DNA from 3 places in the Halomonas sp. GD1P12 genome. Region 3 is predicted to be linked to each of the others. Evidence: predicted binding sites of a transcription regulator. Region 3 holds the regulator's gene; each other region holds the start of a gene.

Region 1 (10,583 bases), 1.3 Mb from region 3:
CAATCTGATGCGATCATCGTTATCGGCGCCAACCCCACCGATGCCCACCCGGTGTTCGGCTCGATGATGCGTAAGCGCCTGCGCCAAGGCGCGAAGCTGATCGTCGCTGACCCGCGCCGCATCGATCTGCTGAAAACGCCGCACCTGAAAGAGGCCCAGCACCTGCCGCTGCGCCCGGGTACCAACGTGGCGCTGGTCAACGCCCTGGCCCACGTGGTGATTACCGAAGGCCTGGAAGACAAGGACTTCGTCGCCAAGCGCTGCGATACCGATGCCTACCAGAGCTGGCGCGCGTTCATCAGTGAAGAGCGCCACTCGCCCGAGGTGTCTGAGCCCATCACCGGCGTGCCCGCTGACGCCGTCCGTCAGGCGGCGCGCACCTACGCAACCGTTCCCAACGGCGCGATCTACTACGGGCTGGGCGTGACCGAGCATAGCCAAGGCTCGACCATGGTGATGGGCATCGCGAACCTGGCGCTCGCCACCGGCAACATCGGCCGCGAAGGCGTGGGCGTGAACCCGCTGCGCGGCCAGAACAACGTGCAGGGCTCCTGCGATATGGGCTCCTTCCCTCATGAGCTTCCGGGCTACCAGCACGTGGCGGACCCCAACGCCCGCGGCCGTTTCGAGGCCAAATGGGGCGTGCAGCTTGACGATGAGCCGGGGCTGCGCATTCCCAACATGTTCGACGCGGCGATCGAGGGCACCTTCAAGGCGCTCTACGTGCAAGGCGAGGACATCGCCCAGTCCGACCCCAACACTCAGCACGTCGAAGCCGCCCTGCGCTCGCTGGACTGCCTGATCGTGCAGGATATTTTCCTCAACGAAACCGCCAAGTTCGCCCACGTGCTGCTGCCGGGCTCGAGTTTTCTGGAGAAGGACGGCACCTTCACCAACGCCGAGCGGCGCATCAACCGCGTGCGCAAGGTGACCCCGCCGGTGGCCGGCAAGCAGGACTGGGAAGTGACTCAGGATCTCGCCAACGCCCTGGGCTACCCGATGAACTACGCCCACCCGTCCGAGATCATGGACGAGATCGCAGCGCTTGCGCCGAGCTTTGCCGGGGTGAGCTACGAAAAACTCGAGCAGTACGGAAGCCTCCAGTGGCCCTGCAACGACGAAAACCCGCAAGGCATGCCGACCATGCACGCGCTCAACTTCCCGATCGGGCTTGGCCGCTTTGCGATCACCGAATACGTGGCCACCGAAGAGCGCGCCAACCGCCGCTTCCCGCTGCTGCTGACCACCGGGCGGATTTTGAGCCAGTACAACGTGGGTGCGCAGACGCGGCGCACGCACAACCAGCACTGGCACAACGAGGACGTGCTGGAGCTGCACCCGAGTGACGCCGAGCTTCGTGGCGTGAGCGACGGCGACTGGCTCGGCATCACCAGCCGCTCGGGCCAGACGGTGCTGCGCGCGCGCATTAGCGAGCGCATGCAGCCCGGCGTGGTTTACACCACCTTCCACCACCCGGGCAGCGGTGCTAACGTGATCACCACCGACAACTCGGACTGGGCCACCAATTGCCCGGAATACAAGGTGACCGCCGTGCAGGTAGAAAAAGTCAGCCAGCCCTCCGCCTGGCAGCAGCGCTTCAACGCCTTCGATCAGACCCAAAAGCGCCATTTGGCGAAGGCGCAGCAGGAGGCGCCGTGAACGCTACCGAGCGCGAAGAGCAGGCGCTAACGCGCCTGCCGGTCGAGGTGCGTCGCCACCAGAGCGGCTGGCAGGCTGATGTCGATGAGGACGCGCTGGCCGAAGAAGTGCCGGTCGCGCTGATCTACAACGGCATCTCCCACGCGGTGATGATGGCAAGCCCGAAAGAACTAATGGATCTGGCGCTCGGTTTTAGCCTGACCGAGGGCATCATTGCCCACCCGCACGAGTGCTACGACTGGGAGATCCGTGAGGAGGAGAACGGCCTGGCCGTTCACCTGACGATTGCCACCGAGCGCCTGATGGCGCTCAAGGAGCGCCGGCGCAGCATGACCGGGCGCACCGGCTGCGGGCTCTGTGGCACCGAGGCGCTCGATCAGGCGATCCGCCCGATTCCCGAGGTTCGCGCGCCGGTCCTTACGGATGCCGCCATCGCCCGTGCGCTCGACGCCTTCTCCGCCCACCAGCCGCTGAAAGCCGCCACCGGCGCGGTGCATGGTGCGGCCTGGTGCAGCCTGGAGGGAGAGATTCTCTGCGTGCGCGAAGACGTGGGCCGCCACAACGCATTGGACAAACTGATCGGCGCGCTGGCGCGCGAGAAAGCGGCGCTCGACAACGGTTTCGTGCTGGTCTCCAGCCGGGCCAGCTATGAAATGGTGCACAAGTGCGCCAGCGCCGGCATCGGCGCGCTGGTGGCGGTTTCCGCAGCCACGGCGCTCGCCGTGCGCCAGGCCCAGGCGGCGAAGCTGCTGCTCGTGGGCTTCGCCCGCCGCCACCGCCACGTGATCTATCACCGCCCGAGCGCGGCACCTTCCAAGGGAGCAACGTTATGTCGAACAACGACGACAACCTGATTCACATGGTCAACCAGATCGCCGCCAACCTGAGCGGCGGGCGCGATGACGACACCGCGGCCAGCGCCACCTGCCGTCACCTTGAAACCTTCTGGGCGCGGACGATGAAAAAGCGCCTGGCTGAGCGCGTGCAGGGTGACGCGACGGGCTTTTCGCCGGTGGCCAGGCAGGCAGCAATGCTGCTCGCCGAGCGGCTAAGCCAGCGCCAGGCCAGCTGAATACGAGTGCTATCAAAAAGCCCTAACGTGCGCGTTTGCCCTTTCACAATCGCCGGTTAACCAATCAAGTAGGCTACAAACGGTGTAAAACGCCTCTTATTAACCTGAGTTAAGGCGATTGAGAGGCGCGAGGTTCACTGTGGGAGCCTTGAGGCCAAAAACGGCCCACCTGGACACGGATGTGCCGCACCGTTTGGGCTGCTCTGACCATTTAACCGCCTGGCCAGGGCAGCCATTTTATTGCCTGTACGCCGACCTGTTTTTACGCGCTAGCGCTTTCGGGCCGGCGCTCCTCCAGCATCCCCTTGTCCAGAATGAAGCGGATGATCTCCTCGAGCCCGACACCGTCGTAAAGATTGGTGAATACGAAGGGCCGTTCGCCGCGCATCTTTTTCGAATCCCGCTCCATGACCTCGAGTGAGGCGTGCACCTGCTCGGCGATGTCGATCTTGTTGATGATCAGAAGATCCGATTTGGTGATGCCCGGGCCGCCCTTGCGCGGAATCTTGTCGCCGGCGGAGACGTCGATCACGTAGAGCGTGAGATCGGAAAGCTCCGGGCTGAAGGTCGCCGAGAGGTTGTCGCCGCCGGACTCCACCAGCACCAGCTCCAATCCCGGGTGGCGGCTCTGCAGCTCGTCGATCGCCGCCAGGTTCATCGAGGCGTCCTCGCGGATCGCGGTGTGCGGACAGCCGCCGGTCTCGACCCCGAGGATTCGATCTGCCGCCAGCGCGTCGTGCTTGAGCAGAAAATCCGCGTCTTCACGGGTGTAGATATCGTTGGTCACCACGGCGATATCGTAGTGATCGCGCAGCGAAAGGCAGAGCTGCTTGAGTAGTGCGGTCTTGCCGGAGCCTACCGGTCCACCGACTCCTACGCGTAAACAGTGTGTCATATCGTTCTCCTGAATCGGTCAATCAGCTTCTAAACGTTAACTTCTAAACAACCGGGAATACTGGGTTTCGTGCAGCGCGCTTGCCAGCGCCACGCCGGGCAGCACCGGGCCGAGCGCGTCATCATCAAGCGTTAGCGCCTGGTCCACAGCGTATGAAAGCGCAGGACGCAGCCGCTCGATGATGCGCTGGGCGGCCGTGTGGCCCAGCGGCAGCGCCTTGCACGCCACCGCCAGCTGGTTTTCGAGCCACGCCCAGCCAAAGCCGAGCAGGGCCTGGCGCGGGCTTACGCTGCGCGTAAAGGCGGTGTAGGCGAAAAGCGTTACGTAACCGGCCTGCTCGGGCAGCAATTTCCCTTCAGGCAGAAGCTCAAGACTGCCCAATAGCCGCTTGAGGGATGCGCCGAGGCGGCTGTCCTCGGCGACAAGCTCCGCGGTTTCCCGGGTGGCGGCAAGCCACGCGTCCCACTCGGCAACGTCGGCGGCGTCGCCGCGCTCGAAGGCCTCGAACAGGCGTGCGATCACCGGCAGCTCGCAGCGGGTCAGGCCGTCGTCGAGCACGCCGGACAGCCACTCGGTCAGGCTCTCTTCATCGTCCACCCAGCCAAGCTCAAACGCGCTCTCGAGCCCCTGGGAAAAGGCGAAGGCGCCGATCGGCAGCGCCGGGCTGACCAGCTGCAAAAGCCCCAGCAGCGCCAGATCGTTTTGGGACTCAGTGGCCATGGGTGTGGTCATGGCCATGTTCATGCGAATGCTCATGCGAATGTTCGTGAGAGTGTTCATGCGCCGTCTCCACCTCTTCACTGTCGTGGTGGCCGTGGTCGTGCGCATGCGCGTGGCCCAACTGCTGGTAGGCGCCGGGCTCCGGGTCGAAGGTATCGTTATGGTGCTCGAGGCGCGCGCCCAGAAGCGTTGCCAGCTCCTCCAGCACGTGATCCGGCGGGAAGCGCACCCAACCGCCCTTCTCGTCTTCGCCCAGCGCCAGCTGCACGTGGCGGTTGCCCAGGTGATAGGCCAAGCGCGCCAGCGGAAGGCCAGCGGATACGCGCGCGGTGACCACCGGCTCGATGGCAGCGCACACCCGCACCACGGTGCCGTCCTCGGCTTTCAGCCCCTCGCCGTCACGCAGTACCGGGCCGCGATCGAGAAACAGCCCCAGTGCCTGGCCGGCGTCGCTTTCGGCCTTCAGGCGGCCACGGATGCGCAGCTCGAAGGGCAGCGTGAGCGTATCGCTGGCGGCGCTCGCTTCCACGGGGCCTAACCGTTCTATCAGTTTCAGCATGATCGACCTCTTAGCCATTCAATAAGTGGCGCGCCTTGTCTCGTCCAGCCCCCCGTAGGAGCAGCTTCAGCTAGCGACCGACGGTGGCACCTCACCAAGGTAAGGCTAACGCCTTCCATCGCCGAAGTGTCGGACCACTAATAAATCGGGCTCCTACAATACGTTCGTGCACCGTAGGAGTAGCTTTAGCTAGCGACCTCTTTAAGGGGGCACCTCATCAAGGGAAGGCTAGCGCCTTCCATCGCCGGATGAATCCAGCTCCTACAAGGGCGAGCCCGCACCCTGTAGGAGTAGCTCCAGCTAGCGACCGCTCCTAGAACAGGTGATACCGCTGCGCCAGCGGCAGCTCCGTGGCGGGCTCGCAGGTCAGAAGCTCGCCGTCGCAGCGTACTTCATAGGTCTGCGGGTCCACGGTCAGTTCCGGGCAGGCGTCGTTGAGCTTCATGTCCTTCTTGCGCACCCCGCGCACGTTCTTGCACGCCGACAGCGCGCTTTGCAGCCCCAAGCGCTCCTTGAGCCCCGCATCGATGGCGGCCTGGCTGACAAAGTTGAGACGGGTCTGGCTCGCCGCGCGGCCAAAGGCGCCGAACATGTGCCGATAGTGCACCGGCTGGGGCGTCGGGATCGAGGCGTTGGGGTCGCCCATGGGGGCCGCAGCGATCATCCCGCCCTTCAGAATCAGCGAGGGCTTCACGCCAAAAAACGCCGGCTTCCAGAGCACCAGATCGGCCAGCTTGCCCACCTCGATAGACCCCACGTCGTGACTGATCCCGTGGGTAATCGCCGGATTGATGGTGTACTTGGCGATGTAGCGCTTGGCGCGCAGGTTGTCGGCGCCCAATGCTTCGTCTTCCGGCAGCAGGCCGCGCTGCACCTTCATCTTGTGCGCGGTCTGCCAGGTACGGCAGACCACCTCGCCCACCCGGCCCATGGCCTGGGAGTCCGAGGCGATCATCGAGATCACGCCCAGATCATGCAGGATGTCTTCCGCGGCGATGGTTTCCCGGCGAATGCGCGAGTCGGCAAAGGCGACGTCTTCGGGGATATTCGGGTCCAGGTGGTGGCAGACCATCAGCATATCCAGATGCTCGTCGATGGTGTTGACCGTGTAGGGGCGCGTCGGGTTGGTGGAGGACGGCAGCACGTACTCCAGCGAGCAGGCGGTGATGATGTCCGGCGCGTGGCCGCCGCCCGCCCCTTCGGTGTGGTAGGTGTGAATGCCGCGCTCCTTGAACGCCGCGAGCGTATCCTCGACGAAGCCCGACTCATTGAGCGTATCGGTGTGAATCGCGATCTGGACATCGTACTTCTCCGCCACGCTCAGGCAGGTGTCGATGGACGCCGGCGTGGTGCCCCAGTCCTCGTGAAGCTTGAGCCCCATGGCGCCGGCCTCGAGCTGCGCCTCGAGCCCTTCCGGCAGGCTGGCGTTGCCCTTGCCGAGCAGGCCGATGTTCATGGGCAGATCGTCCACCGCCTGGAGCATCTTGCCGATATGCCAGGCGCCGGGCGTACAGGTGGTAGCGTTCGAGCCGGTGGCGGGGCCAGTGCCGCCGCCGAGCATGGTGGTCACGCCGCTCATCAGCGCCTCCTCCACCTGCTGGGGGCAGATGAAGTGAATGTGGGCGTCGATGCCGCCGGCGGTCAGAATCTTGCCTTCACCGGCGATGATCTCGGTGCCCGGGCCGATGACGATCTCCACCTCCGGCTGGGTGTCAGGATTGCCCGCCTTGCCAATGGCAGCGATACGCCCGGCTTGCAGGCCGACATCCGCCTTGACGATGCCCCACCAGTCGAGAATCAGCGCGTTGGTGATGACGGTATCCATCACCGCGGAATCGACGCGCTGGCTCTGGCCCTGGCCATCGCGGATCACCTTGCCGCCACCGAACTTCACCTCGTCGCCGTAGTGGGTGGCGTCACGCTCGACTTCGATCCAGAGCTCGGTGTCGCCCAGGCGCACGCGGTCGCCTACCGTGGGGCCGTACATGTCGGCGTAAGCCTGACGGCTGATTCTGTTCGTGGTCATTGCGTGTCTCCTTCCAGCGCACCCATGACATCGCCACGGAAACCGTAGATCTCGCGCTTGCCGACGAACGGAATTAGCGTGACCTCGCGGCTCTGACCCGGCTCGAAGCGGATCGCGGTGCCAGCGGCCACGTCGAGCCGGTAGCCACGGGTTTTGGCGCGGTCGAACTCAAGCGCCGGATTGGCCTCGGCAAAGTGGTAGTGAGAGCCGAGCTGGATGGGCCGGTCGCCGGTGTTGGCGACCTCCACGGTGATGCGCTCGCGGCCGGCGCACAGCTCGATCTCACCCTCTTTTAACTGATACTCACCAGGAATCATGGCTGCCTCCAAGGGGTGTAACGCTAGTTGATCGGCGTATGAACGGTCACGAGTTTCGTGCCATCGGGAAACGTTGCCTCGACCTGCACCTCGTCGACCATCTCGGCCACGCCCTCCATGACGTCATCGCGGGTTAATATCTCGCGGCCGAAGCTCATCAGCTCGGCCACGGTTTTGCCGTCGCGGGCGCCTTCGATGATCTCGAAACTGATCAGCGCCACGGCTTCCGGGTAGTTGAGCTTCAAACCGCGCGCCTTTCTACGCTCGGCTAGCTGCGCGGCGGAGAACAGCAGCAGCTTGTCCTTGTCTCTCGGGGTCAGTTCCATGCGGCGTTATCCTCTCAAAAAGATGAAGCGTCAGGTCAGCCAGATGCGCGGCGTGTGGGCCTCGCGGTCGATCAAGCGCGGGCGCAGAAGCTGCCAGGCCCGCTCGCAAAGCGCCCAGGCATCCACCCGCGAGCCGCCCAGGTAGCGCAAAAGCAGCACGCCATGGCGAAGAGTCACTGCCCAGTTCGGCTCGGCCGCAAGCGTCTCGCGCAGCACCTCGATGGCGGCGGGGCCGTCCTCGAGTCCTATCGCCCAAAGGGTGGCCTGCACCGTGGCGCCGCCCTGGCCCCAACGGCCGACGAAACGCGGGTGCAGCGGGTCCAGCGGCTGGCGCTCGAGCCACAGGGGCTTGCCATCCAGCGTCAGGCGAAAGTGCTGCTCGATGCGCCCGGACACGAACGGAAGCTGACTTGCCGGGCGGCCCAGCGCCATCACCTCCCAGCCCAGGCATTTGGCACTACCGTGAAGGGCGATATGGGTGCGCTGCTCGCCTTTCGAGCCATCGAAGGCGATGGTTTCCTGGGGGAGCCACTCGAGCACCGCGCCATCCTCCACGGTAAGCGCAGTGCGCTGGGTCCAGGCCACGCCCTGGCTGTCTGCCTTGTAGAGCTTGTTGGCGGCGGGGGTGGTCAAAAGCGCGTGGGCGCCCTTTTCCACCTGTGCCTCGATGCTCAGCGCATCGCCGCTGACCAAACCACCAGGCGGGTGCAGCACGTAGATATGGCAGGCCTCACCGCGGCCTTCCGGGTAGAACGGGCGCTGTACGCGAAGCGGGCCCTGATGGCGCGCCTGAGTCATGCGCGTGGCGCCGTCGCGCTGGGCAAAACGCAGCGCAAGCGACGCCGCCCAGCGGCGCTGGTCGTCGAAACGGTGGCCGGAGGGGGTGTATGATGCGTTGCTATCGCATGCCGTCATCAGACGGTCGCTCTTGATCGATTGATTCATATTCCCTGACCAATGCAATTAATGCGCCAAAATGGTGAAAGGATGCCAAGCGGCCCTTTGCCGGGGCAGAGCAACTCATCGTGACCAACGTCATGCACCAGAATTGAACATTCTGACTGAAAAGGCACCATAAAAGCGCAAGCCGTGTAATAACGGGACCGAGCCCGGGACAAAAGGCCACATCGCGAACCTCTTAACGGGTCACGTTTTACGCTACCATGGCACGATCAATCGGGCCGCCTGCCCCTCAAGGCCCGCTATCGACGTTTTGCCAAGGGTCGTCATCTTGCCACTTCAGCGCTTTACCCATCGTCGTTGGTACCGCGTTGCGCTTCACGCGGCGCTCACGGCCATGCTGTTGCTGCTGATCGGCCCGCTGATTTCGCAGTCCCAGGCCGGTCATCACGAGGCGCATCGACACGCCGCCTCCGGCGCGCACCACGACCACCCATCCTCGGCGCACCGCTCTCACGCCGCCCCAGAAACGTCGCCTGAGCCGTCGATCGAGCCCATCTTCACCTGGTTTCACGAGTGCGGCTACTGCTCCCTGTGGCAGCAGTTTCCCTCGGCTCATGCGTTTTTGCCCGCCATTGCGCGGCAGGCATTCGTTCACCACGCCCCGCGGCCAAAGTCGCCGCATCAGGGGTTCGCGTCCTTCGACAACTACCTGCATGCGCCTGTCCGCGCCCCGCCGCTCGCCTGACGACACCCATCAGTTTGTATGACCCGATTCTGACGACCTGACGGCCGCCCCTGGCCGCCGGGTGCGTGTCGCTATCACTCGGGCGCCCCTTCGAGCGGGCGCTGCAGGAGCCGTAATGACTGCTCATGTCGACCCCCGATCGGCGGCGAAGACGCCGTTCGATCTCTACCGCGCCATCTGGCGCTGGCACTTCTACGCGGGCCTTCTGGTGCTGCCCTTTCTGATCACCCTCTCGATCACCGGGGCGCTGTATCTCTTCAAGGACGAGATCGATGCCATCGTCCACGCCGACGTCAAACGCGTCGCGGTGCAGCAAAGCGTAGAAACGCCCGCCGCTCAGGTGAGCGCCGCCCTCGACGCGCATCCGGGAACGGCGCTCAAGTACACGGCCCCGGCCACGCCGGAGAGCTCGGCGGAAGTCACCGTGCGCACGACCAACGACGAGCGCCTGGCGGTGTATGTGAACCCTTACACCGGGCGCGTGCTCGGCGCACTGGACGATCGCGGAACGATCATGTGGACGGTGCGAAAGTTGCACAGCTTCAAGCTCTTCGGCGCCACGCCGCGCAAGCTGATCGAGATCACCGGCGGCTTCGCGATTTTGCTGGTGCTCACCGGCGTGTATCTGTGGTGGCCACGCACCAACGCCAGGGGCGGTGTGGTCAGCGTACGCGGCGCGCCGCAAAAGCGTGTCTTCTGGCGCGACCTGCACGCGGTGACGGGGCTGTTCGTCGGCGCCTTCATCCTGTTTCTGGCGATCACCGGCATGCCCTGGTCCGGCGTGTGGGGCGCTCAGGTGAACCAGTGGGCCAACGGCAACAACTTCGGCTACCCCGCCGGGGTTCGAACCGAGGTGCCAATGTCCAGCACGCAACTGAGCGAGCAGGCGCCGACGAGCTGGTCGCTGGAGCAGGCGCAAGTGCCCGAATCGACCGAATCGACCGAGTCGACGGGCCAGGCGGATATCGGCCTGAACGAGGCCGTGGCCACCTTCGAGCGCCTTGGGTTGCACTCGGGCTTTGCGGTCAGCCTGCCCACTACCCCGACCGGCGTCTACTCCGGCTCGGTCTACCCGGACGAGGTGAGCCAGCAGCGGGTGGTGCATCTGGACCGCTACAGCGGCGAGCCGCTCGTGGACATGCGCTACGCCGATTACGGCCCGCTCGGGCGGTGGCTGGAGTTCGGCATCAACGTGCACATGGGTCAGCAGTTCGGGCGAGCGAATCAGCTGCTCTTTCTGGCGGTGTGCGTGGCGATCATCCTGCTGTGCGTCAGCGCCGGCGTCATGTGGTGGAAGCGTCGCCCGAAAGGCGGGCTGGGCGTGCCGCCGCTGCCGCGGGACAAACGCGCGTTTCGCGGCA
Region 2 (10,583 bases), 220 kb from region 3:
CGAGATCGGCCAGCAGCCCATCGGAGATATCAAGCGCGGCACTGGCGATGCCGCGCAGCGCAATGCCCGCCTCGAGCCGGGGCTCGGGCAGCAGGTAGCGCTTTAACAGCGGGTGCGCCAGATCGCGCTCGCCGCGCTGCCAAAGCGCAAGCCCTCCGGCGCCGCCGCCAAGCGCCCCGGTCACGGCGATCAAATCGCTCGGGCGGGCGCCAGCGCGGGTGAGCGCTTGTCCTTTGGGCACCTCGCCCATCACGGTCACGCTGATGCCAAGCGGCCCGCGGGTCACGTCCCCGCCTGCCAGCACCATTTGGTGGCGATCGCAAAGCGCGTGGAACCCCCGGCCAAAGCCTTCGAGCCAGCACGCGGCGGCGGCTTCGTCTTCAAACGCACCGCCAGGCGTTGTCAGCGCCATCAAACACCAGCGCGAACGCGCGCCCATCGCCGCCAGATCGCTCAAGGCCACCGCCAGCGCGCGATGGCCGATGGCCTTTGCGGGGGCATCGGATGGAAAATGAACGTCCGCGTTCGAGGTGTCCACACTTACCGCGAGTTCAAAGCCCGCCTGCGGGATCAAAAGCGCCGCATCGTCGCCGCCGCCCAGCGCCACGCCGCGATCGAGCGCGGCGGGCGCGGGCTTTAGAAACCGTTCAATGAGTTCGAATTCGCCAAACACAATGGCCCCTTAACGCAATTCAAGCGCTGCGCCTTACAGGCGGCGAGCGCTGACCTCGGCACTGCGTAAGCGATTCGCCAGCTTATCGAGGATGCCGTTGACGTACTTGTGGCCATCGGTCGCGCCGAAGGATTTGGCCAGCTCCACGCCTTCGTTGATCGCCACGCGGTAAGGCACTTCCGGGCGCTTGGCAAGCTCATAAGCGCCCAGGCGCAAAATGGCCAGCTCCACCGCGTCGAGATCCTCGAGGCGACGATCCAGAAGCGGCGCGATTTCGCGGTCGAGCTCACTCTTGTGGCGCACGGTTTCGTGCAACAGCGTATGGAACAGTGCCTTGTCGGCAATCTCCATCACCTTGACCCAGTTTTCGTGGTCTTCCAGGTCATCGTCGGCGAGCTGGCTTCTAAATTCCGCCTCGACGGTGGTGGCGGACTTGCCGGTCATGTCCCACTGATAGAGCGCTTGAACGGTCAGTTCGCGCGCGGCGCGACGAGCCTGTTGGGCGGCGCTTTGCTTACGCTCCGGACGCTCGCTCATGAGTCGTCTCCGGGCAGGGCACGCAAGAGCGAGACCATTTCCATGGCGGCCATCGCGGCCTCGGTGCCCTTGTTGCCCGCCTTGGTGCCGGCGCGCTCGATCGCCTGCTCGATGGACTCCACGGTCAATACCCCGTTGGCCACCGGCGTATCGAATTCGAGCTGCAGGTGGTTGATGGCCGTATTGCAGCCGCCGGCCACGTACTCGAAGTGCGGCGTGCCGCCGCGAATCACCGCGCCCAGCGCAATGACCGCCTCGGGCTTCATGGTCTTGAGCACGCGCTTGACCGCCAGCGGAAGCTCCCAAGCGCCGGGCACGTGGACGATATGAATATTGTCGGCATCGACGCCGTGACGCGTCAGGCTATCGACCGCGCCTTCGACGAGGCTATCGACCACGTGATGGTTGAACCGCCCAACGACGATTACGTAGCGCCCGTCGACATCGACGAAGCTGCCTTCAACTTGCATAAGGGATTGCATCTCTTTCATCCTACTCAATAAGCGTATCAGAACGTCTCACACGGACGCTGAATCGGTGCCGTTGTCGGGGCTTACCAGCTCGACCACTTCCAGGTCGAACCCCGACAGCGCTGAAAACTTCCACGGCGAGCTCAAAAGGCGCATTTTGCCCACGCCCAGATGGCGCAGAATCTGCGATCCGGTGCCGATGGTCAAATAGTGGCCGGAGCCGTCGGAGTCGCTGGTGCGCGGCGGCTGCACGCGTCCCAAAAAGATATCCAGCTGATCCTTCAAATCTTGGGCCGGGTGACCCTCATCGATCAGCACCAGCACGCCGGCCTCTGCCGCTGCGATCTCCTCGAGCGCCCGATGGGCGTGCCAGCGCGATGACGCCTCGTGCTTGAGCCCCAGCACGTCTCTGAGCGTGTCCTCCAGGTGAACACGCACCGTCGTCGTGGTGTCCGGCGACGGCCGCCCCTTCACCAGCGCCAGGTGGTGGCCGCCCTGCAGCCGGTCGCGAAACACGTGCAGCGCAAGCGGGCCGTGTGCGGTCGCCACCTGAGTGGTTTCGATCAGATCGACGGTCTGCTCGTTGACCATACGGTAATGAATGAGCTCGGCGATGGTGCCCATCTTGATCCCGTGCGCCCTGGCGAACACCTCGAGTTCCGGGCGGCGCGCCATGCTGCCGTCATCGTTCATGATCTCGCAGATCACCCCGCTCGGGTCGCACCCGGCAAGGGCGGCCAGATCGCAAGCGGCTTCGGTGTGGCCCGCTCGGCGCAGCACGCCGCCGGGCTCGGCCATCAGCGGAAAGATGTGGCCAGGCTGAACGATATCCGCCGCGCGGGCGTTGGGTGCGGCGGCGGCCTGCACGGTGCGCGCGCGGTCGGCGGCCGAGATCCCGGTGGTGACCCCTTCGCGCGCCTCGATCGAGAGCGTGAACTTGGTGCCAAAGCCCGAGCCATTGTTGCCCACCATCAGCGGCAGGTTCAGCCGCTCGCAGCGCTCGCGCGTCATCGGCATGCAGATCAAACCACAGGCGTGGCGTGCCATGAAGTTGATATGCTCGGCCTGAACCTTCTCGGCCGCCATGATGATATCGCCTTCGTTTTCGCGATCCTCATCGTCCATGAGGATCACCATCTTGCCCTGGCGGATATCCTCGACCAGCTCGCTGATCGGGGACAAACCATCAAAAGAGGGTTGCACCATGGAAACTCCCGTAAAGTAGCCGCACCGTCGTGCGATGTTGCGCGCAGGGTACCGTGGCTGGCCCCGCCGCGCCAGATTTAGCGCGCGCAAGGCCTGGCCTGCGCGTGTCACGATCATCGAAAACGTTCTTTCAAGGCGCCACCGCGCGGGGCGTGGCGATAATGCGCCAATCGTTGCCGACGGCACGAATATCCTGAATATCGAGGCGCTTTTGGTCCGCCATTTCGCTCAACCCCTGGAGGGCGAAAAGCGGTCGCGCCTCGCCTCCCAAAAGTGTCGGCGCGACAAATAGCTGCAGCTCGTCGATGAGCCCTGCATCGAGCAGGGAGCCTGCCAGGGTCGCGCCGGTTTCGACCAGCACTTCGTTGACATCATACTCGCTCGATAAAAAGCCGAGCATATCAGAAAGCGACACCCGCCCCGCCTTCACGGCGGGCATGACGTGAATGCGCGCCCCCGCCGCTTCGAGTTTTTGGCGCTTCTCTTCACTATGCGCCTCGGTCGTGATCACCAGCGTCTGGCCCGGCTCCTGCAGGCAGGCCGCGGCCAGCGGCAGGCGAAGCGTGGAGTCCATGATCACGCGAAGCGGCTGGCGGGTCACGACCGTCTCGGCGTTCTCCAGGCCCAGCTGCTCGGCGCGAACCGTCAAGCGAGCGTCGTCCAGAATGATCGACTCGACGCCGCTCAAAATGGCGCTCGAACGCGCGCGCAGTCGCTGTACCTGGCGCCGGGCCTCGGGCCCGGTGATCCACTGCGACTCGCCGGAGCCCATGGCGGTGCGCCCATCCAGGCTCATCGCCATTTTCAGGCGCACGAAGGGCACACCGCGCTGCATGCGTGAGACGAACCCCGGGTTGAGCGCGCGGGCGTCCGCCTCCAAAAGCCCCACATCGACTCGAATGCCCGCGGCTTTCAAGCGCTCGATACCGCGCCCGGCCACTTTCGGGTTGGGGTCGACCATGGCCACGACCACGCGCGCCACGCCGGCCTCGACCAGCGCCTCGGCGCAAGGCCCGGTGCGCCCGGTATGCGAACAGGGCTCGAGCGATACGAACGCCGTTGCGCCGCGCGCGTTGTCGCCGGCGGCGTTAAGCGCGTGCACCTCGGCGTGGGGTTCGCCGGCGCGCTCGTGAAAGCCCTCGCCGACGACGAGGCCGTGCCCGCCCCCTTCACCGTTTTGAACAATCACGCAGCCGACCCGCGGGTTGGGGTCGGTGGTGTAAAGCCCCTTTTTGGCCAGCGTAATGGCGCGGGCCATGTGCACGTGGTCGGCGTTGGAAAACGGCGCGTCCATCAGCTCTCCTCGCGGGGCTTGCCGGCGTCGCTCTTGGGCCCCTGAGGCGCCAGGCGGTCGATCTCGGCGCGAAACTCGTCGAGATCCTGAAATTTGCGATAGACCGAGGCGAAGCGGATATAGGCCACCTGGTCGAGCCCGCTGAGCGCGTTCATGACCGCCTCGCCGATATCGCGGGCGTTGACTTCACGATCACCCCGGGCGCGCAGCTGCTGGCGAATGCGCTCGACCGCCGCCTCGATCGCCTCGGCGCTGACCGGGCGCTTTTCGAGCGCACGCAGCATGCCGGCGCGCAGCTTGACCTCGTCGAAGCTCTCCCGCGAGCCGTCGGACTTCACCACCCGCGGCATGATCAGCTCGGCGGTTTCGTAGGTCGTGAAGCGCTCCTGGCAGCTGGCACACTGGCGGCGCCGGCGCACCTGGTCGCCGTCGGCCACCAGGCGCGAATCGGACACCCGCGTATCGTGAGCACCACAAAAAGGGCAATGCATGGCCGTTCACCTATGGTTGAAGCAGCGGTCGAAGCAGCAGCTATGGTTAAAACAGTAACGGTTAAAGCAGTAAAGAACGCACCTATTAAGGTCAACGCGCATCGAAGCCGGCGCGTCGACACCGATACGTGATTAAAAAAGCGCGCTGCCTGACGCGTTTTTTTAATCACGGGCGCCCTGAAGCCGCGCTGACAGGTGCGGGCATAACCTAGCATTGTAACGATTTGGCACACAAGCTGCAGCGTTTGTGACAGTTTACCCGGAGGAGGCGCCATGACGCTTTTCGAACAGACACTTCACCGCTACCTGACCCACCTGTACGGCCACCGCGCCGGCGAAGTCACGCGGCGCGTCAAGCAGCACCTGGAATACTATCGAAACGCACGTGAGCGCGGCGAAAGCCAGGACGGCACGCCGGTTGCTCGCGTGACCAGCACGCCCGCCGACGCACCACTTTGGAGCGAAAAGGATCAGTGGGTGATCAGCTACGGCGACTCGATCGTTCAAGGCGATACGGCGCCGCTGACCGTGCTGAGCGATTTTCTGCGCGCACGGTTAGGCGACTGCATCAGCGGCGTTCACGTGCTGCCATTTTTTCCCTGGAGTAGCGACGACGGCTTTTCGGTCATCCATTATCGTGAGGTCAACCCGGCGCTAGGCGATTGGTCGCACATTCGCGAGCTTGCCAGCCACTTCGACCTGATGGGGGACCTGGTGCTCAACCATGTCTCTCGCGAGTCGCTCTGGTTCGTCGACTACCTGACCGGCAGCCTTCCCGGGCGCGACTTTTTCATCGAGGTCGACCCGGAAACCGATGTCTCCCAGGTGACCCGCCCGCGTAGCAGTCCGCTGTTGGTGCCCGTGGCCACCCGCCGGGGTACGCGCCATCTATGGGCCACGTTTTCGGATGACCAGATCGACCTTAATTTTGAGAACCCGGACGTGCTGCTCGAATTCGTCGGCATTCTGCTTTTTTACCTGCTGCAGGGCATCCGCATCATTCGCCTCGACGCGGTGGCCTTTTTGTGGAAACGCCTGGGCACGAACTGCATTCACCTTCCCGAAACCCATACGGTCGTGCGGCTATTGCGTGCGATCGTCGACGAAATTGCGCCGGGAACGCTACTCATCACCGAAACCAACGTACCTCACGCCGAAAACATCAGCTACTTCGGCCTCGACCGGCTGGCGCCGGGCGCCCCGGAGCGCGCAAGCGCCGCAGACGAGGCGCACATGGTCTACCAGTTCGCCCTGCCGCCGCTTCTACTTCACACCCTGACCCGCGGCGAAACCGTGACCATGCAGGCCTGGCTTGCGAGTCTGCCGCCGCTGCCCGATAACTGCACCTACCTGAACTTCACCGCCAGCCACGACGGCATCGGCGTGCGACCGCTGGAGGGTTTGCTGCCGGATCACGAGCGCGACGCGCTGTTGGAGCTGATGCACCGCTTTGGCGGCTTCGTCAGTATGCGCAGCAACCCGGACGGCACCGACACCGCCTACGAAATCAACATCACCTGGTTCGAGGCGATGCGCGGCACCCGGCGCGGACCAGACCCCTGGCAGATCGCTCGCTTTCTTTGCAGCCAGGCGATCATGCTCACGCTCCAGGGTATTCCCGCGCTTTACATTCACACGCTGACCGGCTCGCTCAACGATCATGAGGGCGTCGAGCGAAGCGGGCGGCTGCGCTCGATCAACCGCCACCGCTGGTCGCTCGATGAGCTCGATTTGCTGCTCGAAAGCCCGACCACGCCAACCCATGATATATTCTTCGCGCTGCAGGAGTTTCTGCGCCAGCGCCGTGCCGAGCCCTGTTTTAACCCGGCGGCGGCCCAGCAGGTGCTGGCCACCAGCGACAACCTGCTGGCGATCACACGCGGCCCGCTCGAGGATGGCCGCACGCTGCTGGCGCTGTTCAACGTGACCGACCAGCCCGCCCCGCCGGGTGACGGCGGTGCAGAGCTCACGCAAGCGCTCGACGCGAATCAGTGGCGCTTACTGGCCGATGCCACGCCCTGGACGCCGGAAAACGCCCTGCCGCCCTACGCCGTTCGCTGGCTGGTGAGCGACGGCGGTTGAGGTGATATGGATCGAGACGATGAACCCGCCCGCTTTTCCACTCACACAAGAGACTCACCATGGCGACTTTTAGCAAGACCGCCTCAACTGCCGCGCTGATGCTTGCCGTTCTCGCCACCGCCGCCAGCGCCGCGCCGCTGCCTGCCCCGATCGAGGCGCTCAAGGCGCAAGGCATCGCCATTCACGAGCGTATCGACGCCCCTGGCGGACTGACGGGCTTTGGCGCGAGCCGCCAGGGCCAGGAGATGATCGTCTACCTGACGCCGGATGGCGAGCACGCCGTGGTCGGCACGCTTTTCGACTCAAGCGGCGAGAACCTGACCGAGGCGCAGCTCGAGGCCGCGGTTCGGGTGCCGCTGGAGGCGCAGACCTGGCAGCGCCTGGCGCAGAGCCACTGGATTCAGGACGGCGATGTCGACGCGCCGCGCACGCTCTACATGTTCACCGATGCCAACTGCACCTACTGCAAGCGGCTGTGGCGCCAAACGCGCCCCTGGGTCGAGGCCGGTCAGGTGCAGATTCGTCATATTATGGTCGGCATTCTGGCACCCACGAGCCCGGCGCTTGCGGCCACGATACTGGCCGCCGAGGACCCCACCGCCGCACTGACGGCCCACAGCGAAGGCGAGCCGCTCGAACCCGGCGCCCAGGCCATCGAGATCGAGGAGCAGGTCTACGCCAACAACCAGCTCTTCGAAGGGCTGGGCTTGGTCGCCACGCCCACGACCGCCCTTCAGCGCCAAACCGAAGAGGGGCATACACGCCTGGATCGTATCGAGGGCTTGCCGAGCGAGCAGCGTCTGATCGAGATGATGGGTGGTGAGGCGCCCTAAGCCGCCCGATACACTTTCAGGCGCACCGAAGCCGATTCCACTACGACTAAAGAGTACCCACTCGCTTCTAATGCGCCCCTCAAGGAGGCCGATAAAAGACATATCAATAATAAAAGGATCTTCCATGAAGCGTTTAACAACGACACAAAAGCTTTGGGGCACACTGGCGGTGATTTGGGTATCGATGCTGCTTCTCGTGGGGTGGCTGGCCTGGGATAACCGCCAAACGCTCACCGACGAACGACAAGCCAGCATCCGCTATATCGTGATTGGCGTTCAAAGCCAGGTAGAAGCGCTGCAGGCGAGGGCAAGCCAGGGCGAATTCGATCAGCAGGAGGCGCAGCGACGCGCCGTCGAGCTCATCTCGAATCTCCGTTACAACGACGGCGAATACCTGTTCGCCTTCGACGATCAGCTTCGCGTCATTTCACACCCGACGCGAGACACCGGCACCGATATGAGTGGCTACGAAGACGCCAACGGCGTGCGGCTCTACGCGGATCTGCTCGAGGCCGCCCAGAACGGCGGCGGGCACGTTTACTACGCCACCACCCGCCTCGGTGAAGACGAGCAGATTCCCAAGATGAGCTACGTCGCCTACGTCCCCGAATGGGGCTGGGGCATCGCCACCGGCGTCTATATCGATGACATCAACGCGGCGTTCATCGATAGCCTGATCAAGGCCGCGCTGGCACTGCTGCTACTGGGGCTACCCATGACGCTGCTCATGGGCTGGGTGATTCGCGATATCGCCAAACGCTTGGGCGGCGATCCTCGCTACGCCGCCGGCGTCGTTCGCCACATCGCCGATGGTGATCTGACCGTCAGTACCCGGCTTGCCCATACGGACCAGCAAAGCTTGCTATTCGACATCAACCGGATGCGAGAAAGCCTGGCCAACACCATCGGCGAGATTCATCAGGGCGCCGATGAGGTCAACGGCAGCGTCGTGCAAATTGCGGGGGTCAACGAAGAGCTTTCCACGCGCACCGAGCAGCAGGCGGCGTCGCTTGCCGAAACCGCCTCCAGCATGGAAGAGCTGACCGCCACGGTGAAACAAAACGCCGAACACGCCGATCATGCGCGCAAGCTCGCCTCCTCGACCGCGGAAAACGCCCAGCGCGGCAGCAGCGCCATGCTCAGCGTCGTCAGCATGATGGAAGCCATTAGCCAAAGCTCGAGCCAGATGAGCAGCATCGTCAACACCATCGATACCATCGCGTTTCAAACCAATATTCTCGCGCTCAATGCCTCCGTCGAGGCGGCGCGGGCCGGCGAGCAGGGCCGCGGGTTTGCCGTGGTGGCAAGCGAGGTGCGCCAGCTGGCCAGTCGCTCCGCCGCCGCCGCCCAGGAGATCAAACAGCTGATCGAGGACTCCGGCACGAAGGTCGCCGACGGCAGCCAGCAGGTGCGCAGTACAGGCGAGGTCATTGATCGCGTGGTTGGCGACATTCGCGAGCTCAGCACGCTCGTACAGGAGATCGCCGCCGCGACCATCGAGCAGAGTAGCGGGATCGAGCAGGTCAATGACGCCGTGACCCAGATGGATCAAATGACCCAGCAAAACGCCGGGCTGGTGCAGCAGAGTAACCACACCGCCCAGCAGCTTTCCGAGCTCAGCCATCAGCTGCGCCAGGCGGTCGCCAACTTTCGTATCAACGCCAGTGAGCCTTCGCCCACGCCTGCGTCCTTGAGCTCCACCCCCGCCCTCGCCGCTTTCTAACCCGCCGCCCGGTCGATTCGTCGACCGGGCGCGGCGTTTTCAACGCCCGTTCATACCTTGCCCTGGTTATCAAGCTCCACGGCCTCGTGCATGCGCGGGAGCAGATCGGGAATGGCGGCCTGTACGCGGCTCCAGCTGGGAATGAAGGGGCGCTCGCGCGGGTTGTCCAGAAACAGGTTGCCCGCCTCCAGCAGGTTACTGGCGAAAAGCTCGACGGCCTGCTCTTCGCTGTGGCGATCCAAGCTCAGGCCATTCATGGTGGCGTCGTGGTCGTAGGCTTCGATCAGATCCAGCGCCAGCCGGTAGTAGGTCGCCTTCAGGGTGCGAAAATCCTCGCTGCTGAAACTCACGCCCTGGGTGGCGAGCTTGCGATAAAGCGCCTTGGCGATGTCGAGGCTCATGCGGTTGAGCCCGCCGGAGGCGTCCTCTTCGCTGACCGGCTGGTGCTTGTGATCGTAGGTGTCGGCGATATCGACCTGGCAAATCTGGCGCATCGAGTAGTTGCGCTGAAGCTCTGACAACACGCCAATTTCAAGGCCCCAGTCCGCCGGAATACGAATGCCTTCCAGCACTTCGCTGCGCATGGCGAACTCGCCGGAAAGCGGATAGCGAAAGCTGTCCAGATAATCCAGATACGGCAGTGGCCCGCAGACGGTTTTCAGCGCGCGCAAAAGCGGCGTCACCATCAGCCGCGAGACGCGCCCGTTGAGCTTGCCCTCGGCAATACGCGGGTAGTAGCCCTTGCAGAAGCTGTAGTTGAAGCGCGGGTGGGCCAGCGGGTACATCAGGCGCGCCAGAAGCCCCCGATCGTAGGTCAGAATATCGCAGTCGTGCAGCCCCACCACTTTCGAGCGGTTCGACGCCAGCAGGTAGCCCGAACAGTACCAGACGTTACGCCCCTTGCCCGGCTCCACCGCCCCCAGGCCGTGGTCTTCGAGCTCGTCGTGTAGCGCGGTCAAGCGCGGGCCGTCGTTCCAGAGAATGCGGGTATGCTGGGGCAGGCGTGAAAAGAACTCCCGGGCATAGAGAAACTGCTCGCGGTCGGCGCGATCCAGGCCAATCACGATTTCGCCCAAATAAGGTACGTCCTTGAGCTCATCGATGATCGCCGACAGCGCCGGCCCCTCGAGCTCGGAAAACAGCGACGGCAGAATCAATCCCATGGGGCGGCGCTCGGCGAACCGGCAAAGATCCGCCTCCAGCTCCGCGACGGGGCGGCGGGTCAGGTTATGAAAGTCCGTGATCAATCCATTCTGATGAAAATCGCTCATATG
Region 3 (10,583 bases):
GCGAAACGGCTGCGCTGGTCCGGCGTAGCGTTCTGGAAGTAGCTGCCCATGACGCTTGCGCCGATGTAGCGAAAGTCCGCCACTTCGTCGAGGGTATCGTCGACGACGTCCTTGAGCTCGTTGATATTGCTGGCGTAGTAGTCCTTACGCCCTTCCAGGCGCGACATGAAACTTGTGACGTTGTCACGAATCATCGCCTCTGGCGACTGGCTTTGGGCGCTTGCGGTCAGCGGCAGAGCAAAGGCCACCGCCGCCAGCAGCGCGGTCAGCCAGTAACGGAGCGGGTGTTGGATCGCTTGCATGGCACTTACCTCTTTGTGAGTGTGGGTCTTGTGAGTGTCGATCTGGTGAATATTGACCTATCTATACGGTTCAGCCGCTAGCTGCCCGCCATGTTGGATACGAACTGTTGAATGAGCTCCTCGAGCACCAGCGCCGACTGGGTGTCGCGAATCACGCCGCCATCCTCGAGCATCTCGGGCGAACCGCCGACGCTAAGCCCGATGTACTGCTCGCCCAGAAGCCCTGCGGTCAAAATCGCCGCGGTCGAGTCCTGGGAGAGCTGGCCTTCCAGCTCGCTGTCCAGACTCAGCACGACGCGGGCGTCGTACCACTCGGTGTCGAGATCGATGGATTCGACCCGGCCAACGGTGACGCCGGCCATGGTCACACGGGCTCGGGGCTTTAGACCGCCGATATTGGAAAAGTTGGCTTGAAGCTGAAAGGTTTGCGTTGGCGCCGACAGCGACAGCCCGCTGACCCGAAGGCCCAGGAACACCAGCCCGACAATGCCCGCAAGCATGAACAAACCCACGCCGAACTCCATGGTTTTACTGCGTTTCATCAACGTGCTCCGCTATCAAAGGCCGCCGAACATCACGGCGGTAAGTACAAAATCGAGCCCCAACACCGCCAGAGACGAGTACACGACGGTGCGGGTAGTGGCGCGGGAAATCCCCTCGGAAGTAGGCACCAGGTCATACCCCTGGAACACCGCAATCCAGGTCACCACCAGGGCGAACACCAGACTCTTGATCATGCCGTTGCCTACATCGACGATGAAAGAGACGCTGGCCTGCATGTTGCTCCAATAGGAGCCCTCGAACACGCCCAGCCACTCGACACCGACGAGGTAGCCGCCGTAAATGCCCACGACGCTGAACCCAATGGTCAAAATGGGCAGTGCAACGAACCCGGCCCAAAGCCTGGGCGCGACCACGCGCTTGAGCGGGTCGACCCCGATCATCTCCATGCTGGTGAGCTGCTCGGTCGCCTTCATCAGGCCGATTTCGGCGGTCAGTGCCGAGCCTGCGCGTCCGGCAAAGAGCAAGGCGGCTACGACCGGGGCCAACTCGCGCAGCAGTGACAGCGCCACCATTTGACCCAGCGCCTGCTCGGCGCCGAAGTCGACCAGAATAGTATAGCCCTGCAGCGCCAGCACCATGCCGATAAAAAGCCCGGAGACGAGCACGATGGCCAGTGACAGCACGCCCACGAAGTGCATCTGACGAAGCCACAGCGAAAAACCTTCCCTGGAAGGAACGCCAATGCCTGCCTGGGCGAGAAACGCGCCGGCCCGGCCCAATGCTTCGACGGTTTCGCACGCCTTACGGCCGAACCGCGTGATGCGGTGGCTGGCTTGCGTTAGTAGTGACCGCATCATCCTGTCCTTTTGGGGTGCGTCTGGCCCAGCATATCGCTATAAAATCCCGGCGCCGGGTAGTGAAACGGCACCGGGCCGTCCGGCTCGCCGTGAACGAACTGGCTCACCCGCGGGTCGTCGCTGGTATCGAAGGTGGCCGGCGTGCCTTCGGACACGACCTGACCATCGGCGATCAGATAGAGGTAGTCGGCAATACTCAGCGTCTCCTTGATGTCGTGAGACACTACCACCGACGTCAAAGCGAGCGCTTCGTTGAGCCGCTTGATGAGCTGGACCAGCACGCCCATCGAGATCGGGTCCTGACCAACGAAAGGTTCGTCATAGAGCACCAGCTCCGGGTCGAGCGCAATGGCGCGAGCCAGCGCCACGCGCCGGGCCATACCGCCGGAGAGCTCGGCAGGGGTTAACTCGCGGGCGCCACGCAGCCCCACTGCCTGCAGTTTCATTAGCACCAGATCGCGAATCATGGCATCAGGGAGGTCCGTGTGTACTCTCAGCGGAAACGCGACGTTTTCGAATACGTTCAAATCCGAAAACAGCGCCCCGCTTTGAAACAGCATGCCCATTCGCTTTCGCAGCGTGAACAGCGCCTTGCGCGAAAGCCGGTGCACGTCCTGACCGTCGATCAGAATCCGTCCACGGTCCGGCGTGAGCTGCCCGCCCATGAGCTTTAAAAGCGTCGTTTTGCCCGTACCGCTTGGCCCCATGATGGCGGTGACCTGACCGCGCGGAATACGAAGGTTCACACCGCGGAAGATGTCGTGGTCACCGCGAGAGAAATGCAGATTTTCGATTTCGATGAAGGGCGCGGGAGTCATGGGTGGATAAACCCTCCTCTTGGGGCGGATAGCTGACCAACTAACCGCAAACGCAGGAACGCGGGCTCATCAGGACCGGCTTTCAAAAAAAACAGTGTTTTCGAATAGTAGCGAACATTGTACCTTAACGCCACCTGTCGCCGCCTTAACCAACGCGCAAATCCTTGACGCCAAAGGCGCTAACGCCTTGTTAAAAATGGCCGTACCAGTGCGCCAGCGCAAAATGCTATTCTAGATCGCTGTCCCACGACATCTTTATTCAAGAGGCCCTCATGCCCGCGTTTCACGGCACCCCCGGCGCTTTACGCGAAAGCGCCCTGCGCACGCTTTCGATCGAGCAGGCCGCCATTGGCGAGCTCCAGGAGAAGCTGGACGAACATTTCGACCGGGCCTGCGCCCTGATTCTCGCCTGCCAGGGGCGCGTCGTGGTCACCGGCATGGGGAAATCCGGCCATATCGCCGGTAAACTCGCCGCCACGCTTGCCAGCACCGGTACGCCGGCGTTTTTCGTCCATCCGGGCGAGGCGAGCCACGGCGATCTGGGCATGATCACCCGCGCCGATGTGGTCATCGCACTGTCCAACTCCGGTGAAACCGCCGAGGTCACAGCGCTGCTGCCGTTATTAAAGCGTCTGGGTGTGCCCTTGATCAGCATGACCGGCCGGCCGGACTCTACGCTTGGCACTCACGCCGATGCGCATCTAAACAGCGGCGTTGCCCGCGAGGCGTGCCCGCTGGATCTCGCCCCGACCAGTTCGACCACCGCCGCCCTTGCACTGGGCGATGCGCTGGCGGTGGCGCTGCTGGAAGCGAGAGGCTTCACCGCCGAGGATTTCGCGCTATCGCATCCCGGCGGCAGTCTTGGCAAGCGCCTGCTTTTGCGCGTCAAGGACTTGATGCACAGCGGCGATCGCCTGCCGACGGTGGCGCTTGGAAGCCCGCTACGCGATGCGCTGCTGGAAATCACCCGTCAGGGGCTGGGCTTTACCTGCGTGGTGGACGATCAGGGGCGTCTGGCCGGTGTCTATACCGACGGCGATCTGCGCCGCACCCTGGACGAGCATTTCGACCTTCGCGAAGTCAGCGTCGACGAGGTGATGACACGGCCCGGCAAGCGCGTGGGGCCCAACATGCTCGCCGCCGAAGCGGTACGCCTGATGGAAGATAGCCGTATCACGGCGCTGGCGGTCGTGGATGAACACGAGCGCCCGATCGGTGCCTTACACATGCACGACCTGCTCTCCAGCGGCGTGATTTGATCAACGTTTACCTTACTTGATGATAACGGAGTCCCCATGGCCGTACCCGATGCTCTCAACGACCGCCTTCGTAACGTTCGCCTGCTCGCCATCGACGTGGATGGCGTCATGACCGATGGACGCCTCTATTTCCAGGCCGACGGCATCGAGATCAAGGCGTTTCACACCCAGGATGGACACGGGCTCAAACTGCTCAAACGCGCCGGCTTTCACGTTGCGCTGATTACCGGCCGCGACTCTCCCATGGTCAGCCAGCGCGCCGCCGCCCTCGGTATCACCCACGTCCACCAGGGGGTCGAGGACAAGCTCGCCACGCTTAAAGCGCTCTGCTCGCGGCTATCACTGGATCTCGATCAGGTGGCCTACTGCGGTGACGATCTGCCGGATCTCAAGTGCATCAAGCGCGCAGGCGTCGGCATCACCGTCCCCAACGCCCCGGACTATATGCACACCCACGCCGACTGGATCACCGATGCGCTCGGCGGCCACGGCGCGGTGCGCGAAATTTGCGACACGCTGCTGATGACCCAGGGCCACTGGGACGCGGTGATGGATACCTATCTTTAACATGACTACCTATCTTTAACATGACTACCTGTCTATAACCTTGCGGTCGCGATGATCGCGCGCAAGACTCAACGGCTCTCCTCGACGAAAGCCGCCCTTGAACCGACCCCGAGGTGACACGATGCCGGGCTCGACGGCAAGACGGATCAAAAAACGCCTTTGGCTTCCCGCCCTGGTCATCGCCCTGGGCGCCTGGCTTGTGTGGCTGGACCCGGGCGGCCCGGCGACGGTCGCGGTCGACCCGGACGTACAGCGCGAAGAGCCCGGCCACGTGCTCGAGAATGCAGGGCTTACGCTTTTCAACGACACCGGCGGGGTCTCTCAGCGCCTCGATACGCCGCGGCTGGTGCATACGCCCCAGCGCGCGCTGACCGAAATCGAGGCGCCGCGGGCAACGCTTTACGACAGTGAGCAGCGTCAATGGCTTGCCAGCGCCGATCATGGCACGCTGCAAAACGAGCGCCAGACGCTGATCCTGGAAGGCAACGCCCGGCTGCTCGCCCCGGACGAGGGCTGGCAGCTCGATACCGAGCGCCTACACTACGAGGGTCTCGAGCGCCACGCCTATACCGAGGCGCCCGCACTTTTGCAGCAGCCGCCCCAACGTATGAGTGCCGAGCGCATGGACGTCTGGCTCGATGAAAGCCAGGTACGCATGAGCGACAACGTGCGCGGCACGCATCCGCCGGTTCAAGCGCGACAAGCCGCCGACCCGACACCCCAGGACCCTACCGTTTCGGATTCCACCTTGCAGGAGTAGTTATGCACGCTTATTTACGAATCGCACTGCTGAGCCTGGCGCTGCCGCTGACCGCCCAGGCGCAAACCAGCCAGGCGCCCGTCGAAGTGGAAGCCGACCGGCTCGACCTCGACCAGCGTGCGGGCACCGCGGTCTATTCCGGCAACGTCAACATTCGCCAGGGCGAGATGCAGATTCGCGGCGACCGCGTCGAAATCACGCGCAACGATGCCGGCGAGCTCTCCCAGGCGACCGCCACCGGCGAGCGCGCCTATCTTCGCAACCAGCTCGAAAATGAGCCGGCGCCCATGGAGGGCTGGGCGCGACGCATCGTTTACCACGTCAGCGAGCGCCGGGTCGAGCTGATCGATCAGGCCGAGCTCACCCAGCGCAGCGACCGCTTTCGTGGCGGGCGGCTGGAGTATTTTATCGACCGCGAAGTGGTTCAGGCGCGCTCCGACGTCAGCGGTGGCGACAACCAGCGCATTCGCATGACGCTGCAGCCCGCGCAATAGGAGAGTCATCGTGTCGAGCACCCAACCTGAAGCGATCAAGACGCTTCACGCCCGCCACCTGGCCAAAAGCTACAAGCGCCGCCGGGTGGTCAAGGATATCAATCTGGAGATCACCCAGGGCAGCGTCGTGGGCCTGCTTGGCCCTAACGGGGCGGGCAAGACGACCTCGTTTTACATGATCGTGGGGCTGGTCAAGGCGGATGCCGGAAGCGTAGGTATCGACGAGCTGGATTTGACCCGGGCACCGATGCACGAACGCGCCATCGCCGGCATCGGCTATCTGCCCCAGGAGGCATCGATCTTTAGAAAGCTCTCGGTGGCCGACAACATCATGGCCATTCTGGAGACGCGCAAGGAGCTGGACCGCCCTGCCCGCCAGGCGCGCCTGGAGCAGCTGCTGGAAGATTTTCACATCACCCACATTCGCGACAACCTGGGGATGAGCCTCTCCGGTGGCGAGCGCCGCCGCGTGGAAATCGCCCGGTCGCTGGCCACTGACCCGGCCTTCATCCTGCTCGACGAACCCTTCGCCGGGGTGGATCCAATTTCCGTCGGCGAGATCAAGTCGATCATCCTTGCGCTCAAGGCGCGCCATATCGGCGTGTTGATCACCGACCACAACGTCCGTGAGACGCTGGATATCTGCGACATCGCCTATATCGTCGGCGACGGCCATATCATCGCAAGCGGCGACGCCGACGCCATTCTTGGCGATCAAAAGGTGCGCGAGGTCTATCTGGGCGCAGATTTTCGCCTCTAACCCGGTGACAACCATAAAGTTCCGGGTAGTGGCATATTTATTGCACTTGCGTCGAACCCCGTCTCGCTCTAGTGTGGAGCTTTACGAGTAACGAGTGGTTCTTCGATGGTCATGAAAGCTTCTCTACAGCTGCGCGTCGGTACGCAGCTGACCATGACACCGCAGCTGCAGCAGGCTATCGCCCTGCTGCAGCTCTCGACGTTGGACCTGCGCCAGGAGATCCAGCAGGCGCTCGACGCCAACCCGCTTTTAGAGCAGGAAGACGAATTCGGCGAAGAGACAACCCAGGAGACGCCAGAAACCGAGTGGGAAGAGAGCATCCCCCAGGAGCTTGCCACCGACAGCGAATGGTCCGACACCTACCAGGACATGGCCGCCGGTGGCAGCGGCGAAGGCCCGGATTTCGAGCGCCAGGCCACTGGCCAAAGCCTTCAGGGGCATCTGTTGTGGCAGTTGGCGATGACGGATACCAGCCCACGAGACCATGCCATTGCCGAAAGCCTGATCGATGCGCTGGATGCCAACGGCTACCTGACCCAGCCGCTTAACGACATTCGCGAAGGCCTTAAGGCCCAGGGCCTGGACGGCCTGAGCCAGCGGGAGGTGGAAAACGTGCTGCTGCGCGTGCAGCAGTTCGAGCCCACCGGCGTGTTCGCCCGCGATCTGCGCGAGTGTCTGCTGCTACAGCTGGCAGCGCTTGCCGACGATACTCCGCTGCTGATGCAGGCCCGGCGCCTGGTGCGTCAGTTTCTGGAAGCGCTGGGCAAAAACGACCTGCGCCTGTTGAAACGCCGCCTCAGCCTCGATGACGAGCAGCTCGACGATGTGGTTCGGCTGATTCGAAGCCTCGACCCGCGCCCGGGCAGCGCCTTTGGTGCCACCAACCAAAGCTACATCACCCCGGACCTGGTGGTCCGTCACGACCAGGAAGGCTGGCATCTCGAGCTCAATCCGGAGGCGCTGCCCAAGCTTCGCGTTCAGCCGGACTACGCCAGCCTCATCAAGCGCGCCGACAAGAGCCAGGACAATCAGTTCTTGAAAGAACACCTGCAGGAGGCGCGCTGGCTGATCAAGAGCCTGTCGAGTCGAAACGACACCCTTTTGCGCGTTGGCCGCGAAATCATCGCTCGCCAGATCGGTTTTCTGGAGCGCGGCGAAGAAGCGATGAAACCGTTGATTCTCGCCGACATCGCCGAAGCGGTGGAGATGCACGAGTCGACGATCTCGCGGGTCACGACGCAAAAATATATTCACACGCCCCGCGGCGTATTCGAGCTCAAGTACTTTTTCTCGAGCCAGGTGAGCGGTCAGGACGGCGGCGACAGCCACTCCAGCACCGCGATCCGCGCCCGGCTCAAAAAACTGATTCAAGACGAAACGCCAGGCAAGCCGCTATCGGACAGCCATTTGGTCACGCTACTCGAGGCCAACGGCATCAACGTGGCCAGGCGCACCGTGGCCAAATACCGCGAAGCGATGGGCATTCCCTCCTCCAGTGAGCGGCGCCGTTTACGTTAAACGGGAAACTTGCCGGCAGGGCTTTGCAATGGCGGAAAAAGGGTTACAATCGAAGGACAGTCCTGGATTAGGAGTACGTCGATGCAAGTGAACATTACCGGTCATCACCTGGAACTGACAGACGCCCTGCGTGACTACGTCAACGAGAAACTCGAGCGTATCGAACGCCACTACGACAACATCACCACCGTGCAGGTGACGCTGTCGATCGAAAAGGAGCGTCAGCAGGCCGCCTGCACGCTGCATGCTTCGGGCGCCGACGTACACGCCGAAGCCGAGGACAACGATATGTATGCCGCCATCGACGCCCTGGCCGACAAGCTCGACCGCCAACTGGTAAAACACAAGGAAAAAGCACAGGCCCGCGCCCAGGGCGCTGGCGTGCGTTAATTCGATGACCCTGGAAACCATACTCCCCCCGGAGCGCGTGCTGTTCGACGTCCCCGGGGGCAGCAAAAAACGGGTGCTGGAGTTCTTCAGCACGTTCATCGCTCAAAACACACCGAGCCTGGATAGTCAGGAAGTCTTCAGCCGGCTGGTCGGTCGTGAGCGCCTTGGCAGTACCGGCATCGGCAATGGGGTCGCGATTCCCCACGCCCGAAGTCCGCACTGCAGCGCGCCGATCGCCGGCTTTCTAAAGCTCGCCGAACCCGTCGACTTCGACGCCATCGATGGCGATCCGGTGGATCTGGTGTTCGTGCTGCTGGTACCGGAAGAGGCGGACGACACGCATCTGGCGCTTTTGGGCCAGGTCGCCACCATCATGAACGACGCCACGACCCGCGCGCAGTTTCGAAAGTGTGAAAGCCAGCGCGAGCTTTTAGAGCTGGTCACCGCCCGCATTCGCGAGCAGGCGCAGGGGTAAGCCCACCACCTTCGCTTTTCCCGGCCCTTCAATCGCAATCGCGCTTACGTACAGGCGTGTGCCGATAAGAGCGCTCACTGACCGAAGAGAGACACGATGCAACTTGTGATCATCAGCGGCCGCTCCGGGTCGGGGAAGTCCATTGCGCTTCAGGCGCTGGAAGATTTGGGCTACTACGCCATCGACAACCTGCCGGCAATGCTTTTGGGCTCGCTGGTCGAAGAGCTTGGCCAGCACGGTGAGCGCACGCACCTGGCGGTGAGCATCGATGCACGCAATCTGCCCACCGCGCTCGAACGCTTCCCTGCGCTGCTCCAGGACATCAAAAACGGCAGCACCCGCGTTCAGGTCATTTATCTGACCACCGACGCGCGCACGCTGCTCGAGCGCTACTCCGCCACTCGTCGGCGCCATCCGCTCACCCGCGACAGCGACATGACGCTGGAAGAGGCGATTTCCCAGGAGGAGCAGACGCTATTCGGCATTCGCGAGCTGGCGGATCTGATGATCGACACTTCGCGGCTCACGGTGCACGATCTGCGCCGACGCATCACCGACCAGCTGGGGCACCAGCGCCAAAGCCAGCTTACGCTCACGCTCGAGTCCTTCGGCTACAAGCGTGGCGTGCCGCTGGACGCCGATATCGTCTTCGACATTCGCTGCCTGCCCAACCCCTACTGGGACCCGACGCTACGCCCCCACACCGGTCGTGACGACGCGATCGTCGGTTTTCTGGAGAGCTACCCGGTGGTCGGTGATATGCGCCAGGACATTCTCGATTGGCTCGAGAAGTGGCTGCCCGCCTACCAGAATAGCCAGCGTAGCTACATGACCGTTGCGATTGGCTGCACCGGCGGCCAGCACCGCTCGGTCTACATGGTCGACCGGCTGGCGCAGGATCTGCTCGCCTCGCGCGGGGGTGTTCAAGTGCGCCACCGGGAGCTGGGCCTTCACTTTAGCCTCGACGCCACGAGCGGCTCAAACGCTGTTGACGACCGATCAACGGCGTAACGCAGGGGCCGGGATCAGCACCACCATAAGCAACGAGCGGAAAACAGGGAAACAGGTGCCAGAAAGACGTTTGACACTGACCAATCAGCGCGGCCTGCACGCCCGCGCCGCCACCAAACTCGTAACCTGCGCGCAGCGTTTCGAGGCGAGCGTGCACGTCTACCGGCAGACCCAGAAAGCCGATGCCGCCAATATCATGTCACTTTTGATGCTGGCCGCACCCTGCGGCACCGAGCTCGTTGTAGAGGCCACGGGCGACGACGCCGAGGCGGCGCTGGACGCCCTACAGGCGCTGTTCGAGGCGCGCTTCGACGAGGACGCCTGATCCCCGTCCAGGGCGCTACGCCTTTTCATCGATCGGTTCTCAGCGGCCGATGCTCATCTATCGGGCCCCATCATGCAGCTCATTCAGACCGGTAAGTACTCCCGGGTCTATTTCGACCCGGCCCGCGATCATTTCATCAAAACCTTTCATCCCAAGGCCTTCGACCGGCTGCGCTATCTAACGCGCATTCGCCCCTACCCTGGGCACAACTTCGCCCTGGTCGCCGCGCGCCTGGAGGCGCTCGGTATCGCCACGCCGCGCATCGTCGAGGCCCGCCCTTACCGATTGGTCACCGACAACGTCCACGGTGAGCCGCTCAGGGCCCACATTCTCGACTCCCCAAATCTACAGGAGCAGTATCTGGACGCGCTGGCCGCTTTCGATCACGAGGGCATTCACTGTCGCGGCCTGCACACCGAGAATTTTCTGGTCCATGAGGGCCGCATGGTGGCCATCGACCTCGACGCTTACAAGCTGCCGCGCTGGCGGCGCTACCCACGCCGGGAGTATCTGGACTGCCTGAGTCGCTCGCTCGCCGGGCCC

The links. The regulator sigma-54, encoded in region 3, starts transcription at its own class of promoters, with help from an activator protein. The targets are predictions, from matches to a motif close to TGGCACNNNNNTTGCTNT.
Region 1: a site for sigma-54 is predicted at 8,531-8,548, ahead of OCT39_RS15920 (urease accessory protein UreD). Genes of this name have one in related genera too.
Region 2: a site for sigma-54 is predicted at 4,897-4,914, ahead of OCT39_RS10850 (sugar phosphorylase). Genes of this name have one in related genera too.

The regions. Positions count from the first base shown of each region.
Region 1 is NZ_CP107007.1:3,451,585-3,462,167, forward strand. It holds gene fdhF (formate dehydrogenase subunit alpha) at 1-1,659, shown strand, start outside; gene fdhD (formate dehydrogenase accessory sulfurtransferase FdhD) at 1,656-2,513, shown strand; gene OCT39_RS15885 (formate dehydrogenase subunit delta) at 2,489-2,731, shown strand; gene ureG (urease accessory protein UreG) at 2,994-3,626, opposite strand; gene OCT39_RS15895 (urease accessory protein UreF) at 3,663-4,358, opposite strand; gene ureE (urease accessory protein UreE) at 4,336-4,905, opposite strand; gene ureC (urease subunit alpha) at 5,219-6,931, opposite strand; gene OCT39_RS15910 (urease subunit beta) at 6,928-7,248, opposite strand; gene OCT39_RS15915 (urease subunit gamma) at 7,272-7,574, opposite strand; gene OCT39_RS15920 (urease accessory protein UreD) at 7,605-8,489, opposite strand; gene OCT39_RS15925 (DUF2946 family protein) at 8,806-9,222, shown strand; gene OCT39_RS15930 (PepSY-associated TM helix domain-containing protein) at 9,338-10,583, shown strand, end outside.
Region 2 is NZ_CP107007.1:2,336,490-2,347,072, forward strand. It holds gene thiL (thiamine-phosphate kinase) at 1-673, opposite strand, end outside; gene nusB (transcription antitermination factor NusB) at 707-1,210, opposite strand; gene ribE (6,7-dimethyl-8-ribityllumazine synthase) at 1,207-1,692, opposite strand; gene ribBA (bifunctional 3,4-dihydroxy-2-butanone-4-phosphate synthase/GTP cyclohydrolase II) at 1,729-2,886, opposite strand; gene ribD (bifunctional diaminohydroxyphosphoribosylaminopyrimidine deaminase/5-amino-6-(5-phosphoribosylamino)uracil reductase RibD) at 3,017-4,180, opposite strand; gene nrdR (transcriptional regulator NrdR) at 4,180-4,671, opposite strand; gene OCT39_RS10850 (sugar phosphorylase) at 4,945-6,753, shown strand; gene dsbG (thiol:disulfide interchange protein DsbG) at 6,813-7,586, shown strand; gene OCT39_RS10860 (methyl-accepting chemotaxis protein) at 7,711-9,309, shown strand; gene OCT39_RS10865 (glycosyl transferase) at 9,360-10,580, opposite strand.
Region 3 is NZ_CP107007.1:2,119,315-2,129,897, forward strand. It holds gene OCT39_RS09910 (phospholipid-binding protein MlaC) at 1-302, opposite strand, end outside; gene mlaD (outer membrane lipid asymmetry maintenance protein MlaD) at 380-844, opposite strand; gene mlaE (lipid asymmetry maintenance ABC transporter permease subunit MlaE) at 860-1,660, opposite strand; gene OCT39_RS09925 (ABC transporter ATP-binding protein) at 1,660-2,481, opposite strand; gene OCT39_RS09930 (KpsF/GutQ family sugar-phosphate isomerase) at 2,754-3,740, shown strand; gene OCT39_RS09935 (KdsC family phosphatase) at 3,777-4,307, shown strand; gene lptC (LPS export ABC transporter periplasmic protein LptC) at 4,429-5,067, shown strand; gene lptA (lipopolysaccharide transport periplasmic protein LptA) at 5,070-5,561, shown strand; gene lptB (LPS export ABC transporter ATP-binding protein) at 5,596-6,321, shown strand; gene OCT39_RS09955 (RNA polymerase factor sigma-54) at 6,427-7,839, shown strand; gene hpf (ribosome hibernation-promoting factor, HPF/YfiA family) at 7,921-8,229, shown strand; gene OCT39_RS09965 (PTS sugar transporter subunit IIA) at 8,234-8,704, shown strand; gene rapZ (RNase adapter RapZ) at 8,801-9,715, shown strand; gene OCT39_RS09975 (HPr family phosphocarrier protein) at 9,771-10,040, shown strand; gene OCT39_RS09980 (hypothetical protein) at 10,113-10,583, shown strand, end outside.